Regions from separate parts of the Streptomyces griseus subsp. griseus genome, predicted to be linked through region 2. Evidence: predicted binding sites of a transcription regulator. Region 2 holds the regulator's gene; the other holds the start of a gene.
The links. Region 2 encodes HspR, which represses chaperone genes until heat shock. Its sites were predicted from a motif close to TTGAGNNNNNNNNNCTCAA; they were not measured.

Region 1: the regulator HspR is predicted to act here: its motif matches at 1,436-1,454, upstream of lon (endopeptidase La).

What each region holds. Positions count from the first base shown of each region.
Region 1 covers NZ_CP032543.1:5,172,009-5,174,402, reverse strand. Annotated here, with positions in the region: gene lon (endopeptidase La) at 1-1,413, opposite strand, end outside; gene D6270_RS23505 (spermidine synthase family protein) at 1,871-2,394, shown strand, end outside.
Region 2 covers NZ_CP032543.1:3,518,218-3,520,611, forward strand. Annotated here, with positions in the region: gene D6270_RS15670 (helix-turn-helix transcriptional regulator) at 1-468, shown strand, start outside; gene D6270_RS15675 (heat shock protein transcriptional repressor HspR) at 540-998, opposite strand; gene dnaJ (molecular chaperone DnaJ) at 1,000-2,193, opposite strand; gene grpE (nucleotide exchange factor GrpE) at 2,290-2,394, opposite strand, start outside.

The DNA.
Region 1 (2,394 bases), 1.7 Mb from region 2:
TTCGACCTCCAGGTAGTGGTCGCGGAACGTGTGGTTCTGCGCGGGGTCGAGGACTTCGAGGAGGGCGGCGGCCGGGTCGCCCCGGAAGTCGGAGCCGACCTTGTCGATCTCGTCGAGGAGGACGACCGGGTTCATGGAACCGGCCTCCTTGATGGCCCGCACGATGCGTCCGGGGAGGGCACCCACGTACGTACGCCGGTGGCCCCGGATCTCCGCCTCGTCCCGGACCCCGCCGAGCGCGACGCGGACGAACTTACGGCCCATGGCGTGCGCGACGGACTCCCCGAGCGAGGTCTTGCCGACACCGGGCGGCCCGACGAGAGCGAGGACGGCACCACCACGGCGCCCGCCCACGACCCCCAGCCCCCGGTCGGCACGCCGCTTGCGCACCGCGAGGTACTCGGTGATCCGCTCCTTCACATCGGCGAGGCCGGCATGCTCGGCGTCCAGCACCTCCTGAGCGCCGCGGATGTCATAGGCGTCCTCGGTGCGCTCGTTCCACGGCAGTTCGAGGACGGTGTCCAGCCAGGTGCGGATCCACGACCCCTCAGGGGACTGGTCGCTGGACCGCTCCAGCTTCTCGACCTCCTTGAGCGCGGCCGTACGGACGTGCTCGGGCAGGTCGGCGGCCTCGACGCGGGCCCGGTAGTCGTCGGACTCGTCCTCCGGGTCGCCGTTGAGCTCGGAGAGCTCCTTGCGTACGGCGTCCAGCTGGCGGCGCAGCAGGAACTCACGCTGCTGCTTGTCGACGCCCTCCTGGACGTCCTTGGCGATGGACTCGGCGACATCCTGCTCGGCGAGGTGCTCGCTCAGCCACTGGATGGCGAGCTTGAGGCGCGCGACCGGGTCCACGGTCTCCAGGAGCTGGACCTTCTGCGCGGTGGTGAGGAACGGTGAGTATCCGGAGTTGTCGGCGAGCGCGGAGATGTCGTCGATCTGCTGCACCCGGTCCACGACCTGCCAGGCGCCGCGCTTCTTCAGCCAGCTGGTGGCGAGCGCCTTGTACTCCTTGGCCAGCTCGGCGGCGGAGCCGGGCAGCGGCTCGGGCACGACGACATCGAGAACGGTCCCCTCGACCCAGAGCGCCCGCCCCGGCCCACTGGTCCCGGCCCCGATCCGGACCCGGTCACGCGCCCGGATGAGCGCCCCCGGATCGCCGTCCGACAGGCGTCCGACCTGCTCGACGGTCCCGAGGACACCGGTCCCCGTATACGTCCCGTCGATCCGCGGCACCAGCAGCACCTCGGGCTTGCCCCCGCCGGGACGGGCAGCGGCCTGCGCGGCCTCGACGGCGGCACGCACCTCGGTGTCGGACAGGTCCAGCGGCACCACCATGCCGGGCAGGACGACCTCGTCGTCCAGCGGCAGCACGGGCAGGTCGATCGGTGTGAACGCCTTGGACTCGGTAGTCATGATCTCCCCTTCGGCAGGCAAGTTGAGCTATGTGGACTCAATGCTGGTGAGCCGCCGAATGTTCCCCGCGCGGTGTTCGCTGTGAGCGATCACACCCCGGAGGCCTGGTGAGCCCCCTTTCCACGGAGCGTCGGACGCCGAACGGCTATTCCCCGGGCCGCTCTCCCTCCCGGGCGAACCGCGCCGGTGAACCGGATGCGGTCCGGCGGGCGACAGGGAGGGTGTGAGGCTGTTGCGCCCTGCGGGGGAGACCGGAACGACGGTACGGAGACGGGTGCGCCCCGGACACCGGATGGGGCGGCGGCGTACACGGCCTGGCCGACGCAGCCGGGGCCGGAGGGCGCGGCCCGGGTGATGGCCGGGACGGCGTACGTGGTGGGGACGGCGCTCCTGGCGCTGCGCGGCCCGCACCCGGACCGCGATCACGCGAGGGGGTGGTCCTCCTAGAATCCGGTCCATGGAGCCCGACACCCCGACCTACACCTGCGCGATGATCCCTCCCGCCCCCGTCACCCTGGACCGCCGCGAAGGCCCCTTCGGCGAGGTCGTCCTGCGGGAGCGCGGGGAGCACTTCGAGATCATCGCCAACGGCTGTTTCCTGATGGACACCTCCGACGGGCGCTCCGAGCGGCTGCTGATCGACGCCGCTCTGGGGGCCCTGCCCGCCGGGCGGACCGGTCCCTCCGTGCTGATCGGCGGGCTCGGCGTCGGCTTCTCGCTGGTGCGGGCCGCCGAGGAGGAGCGGTGGGGGCGGATCGTGGTCGTGGAGCGGGAGCAGGCCATCGTGGACTGGCACCGGGAGGGGCCGCTGGACCGGATCTCGGGGGCGGCGCTGGCCGACCCCCGGACCGAGGTCGTGCACACGGATCTGGTCGCCCATCTCCGTACCGCCACGGAGCGTTACGACGCGCTCTGTCTGGACATCGACAACGGGCCCGACTGGACCGTCACGGAGGACAACGGGAGCCTCTACTCCCCCAC
Region 2 (2,394 bases):
CGCTACAGCGGCACCGTCAGGGACTACCTCTCCCAGGTCCCGGCCCAGCACCTCCAGGTGCGCACCACCGATCTGACCGTCGGACGGCTGATCGTCGACCGGACCGTGGCGTACCTCCCGGCCTGTGCCGACCGCGACACCGCCGCCCTGCGGATCAGCCACCCCGCCCTGGTCTCCTACCTGATCCAGGTGTACGAGGCCCTCTGGGCCCAGGCCGTCCCCCTGGCCGAGAACCACCGGACGACCGCCCCCGGCGCCCCGGTCACCGCCGTCCAGCACAGCATCGCCTGCCTCCTCGCCGAAGGCCACGTCGACAACGTCGTCGCCCGCACGATGGGCATCAGCGTCCACACCTGCCCATCCCACATCGCCAGACTCGTGCAGGCCCTCGGCGCCGCCAGCCGCACCCACCTCTGCGCGCTCCTCGTCGAGTCGGGCATCGTCGGGGCCGGTCAGGGCGGTACGTGAGGCGAACACGACAGCGGGGCCGGGAAGGCGTCATGAACGCTCTCCCGGCCCCGCAAAGTCCCCGTGGTCCTCTACTGCTCCGTCGGCGGCCTCTTCGGCTTCGGCCGCCACACCACCAGCGCGCTGGTCTGCTGCACGTCCTGGTAGGGCACGAGATCGCGCCGGTACGAGGCGTGCACCTGGGCCTCGCGCTGCTGCATGGCCACCGCCGCGCCGTCCACCGCCGCCGAGAGCTCGGCCACGCGCTGCTGGAGCGCGGTCACCTGGTTCTCCAGCTCGATGATGCGCTTGATGCCCGCCAGGTTGATGCCCTCGTCCTGCGACAGCTGCTGCACGGTGCGCAGCAACTCGATGTCGCGGGCCGAGTAGCGCCGGCCGCGCCCGGCCGTACGGTCCGGGGAGACCAGGCCGAGACGGTCGTACTGGCGCAGCGTCTGCGGGTGCAGGCCCGAGAGCTGGGCCGCGATCGAGATCACGTACACCGGCGATTCATCGGTCAGCTGGTACGGATTGCGTCGACGGCCGTCCATCTCAAGCTCCCTTCGCGGCCTGGAACAGTTCCGCCCGCGGGTCCTCGTCCGCGGTCGCCTTGCGGTAGGTCTCCAGCGCGTCCCTGGCCTCCTGGCCGAGGCCCTTGGGGACCGCCACCTCCACGGTGACCAGCAGGTCGCCGCGGGTGCCGTCCTTGCGGACCGCGCCCTTGCCCCGGGCGCGCATAGTACGCCCGTTGGGGGTGCCCGGGGGCAGTTTCAGGGTGACCGGCGGTCCGCCGAGGGTGGGGACCTTCACCTCGCCGCCGAGCGTCGCCTCGGCGAAGGTGACAGGCACGGTGACCGTGAGGTTGTCGCCCTTGCGGCCGAAGACCGGGTGGGCGCCGACGTGGACGACGACGTACAGATCGCCGGCCGGACCGCCGCGCTCGCCCGGGCCGCCCTTGCCGCGCAGCCGGATCCGCTGGCCGTCGGAGACGCCCGCCGGGATCCTGACCTGCATCGTGCGGGCCGACTTGGCCCGGCCGCTGCCGTGGCAGACGTCGCAGGGGTCCTGGGCGATGAGGCCCCGGCCCTTGCAGTCCACGCACGGGTCGGTGAGCGAGAACCCGCCGCCGGTGCCGCGCGAGACCTGGCCGGTGCCGACACAGGTCGGACAGACCCTGGGGGTGCCGTTCTTGTCACCGGTGCCCGAACACGCCTTGCAGGGCGCCTGGCTGGACATCCGCAGCGGGACCGTGGCCCCGTCGACCGCCTCGGTGAAGCTGAGCGTCACCTCGGACTCGATGTCCTGGCCTCGCCGCGGCTGGACCCGGGCGCCGGTACCGCCGCGGTTGAACAGCCCGCCGAAGACGTCGCCGAGACCGCCTCCGCCGCCGCCGAACCCGCCGCCCGCACCGCCCTGTCCGCCGCCCGGGGCGCCGCCGCCGAAGAGGTCGCCCAGGTCGAAGTTGAAGTTGCCGCCCGCACCACCGGGGCCGGCGCGGAAGCCACCGTTGCCGAAGAGGGCGCGCGCCTCGTCGTACTCCTTGCGCCGCTTGGAGTCGCCGAGGACGTCGTTCGCCTCGGAGATCTCCTTGAACCGCTCCTCCGCCTTGGCGTCACCCTTGTTGGCGTCGGGGTGGAACTCACGGGCGAGCTTGCGGTACGCCTTCTTGATCTCGGCGTCGGTGGCGTCCTTGGGGACGCCGAGGACCTTGTAGTAGTCCTTCTCGACGAAGTCCTTCGTGCTCATCGACGTCCCTCCTTCCGGACGATCGGCGCGGCGGCCGGCCCGTGGGCCGGCCGCCGGACCGGTCGGTGTGCACCCTGGTGGTCGGACGTGGTGTCGTCAGACCTCCTCGGTGCCACCGCTCTCCTCGTCGTCTGTCTTCTCTTCCTTGGCCGCCGCGGGCGTGGCGCCCGGCTGCGGCTCGGCGACGGCCACCCGCGCGGG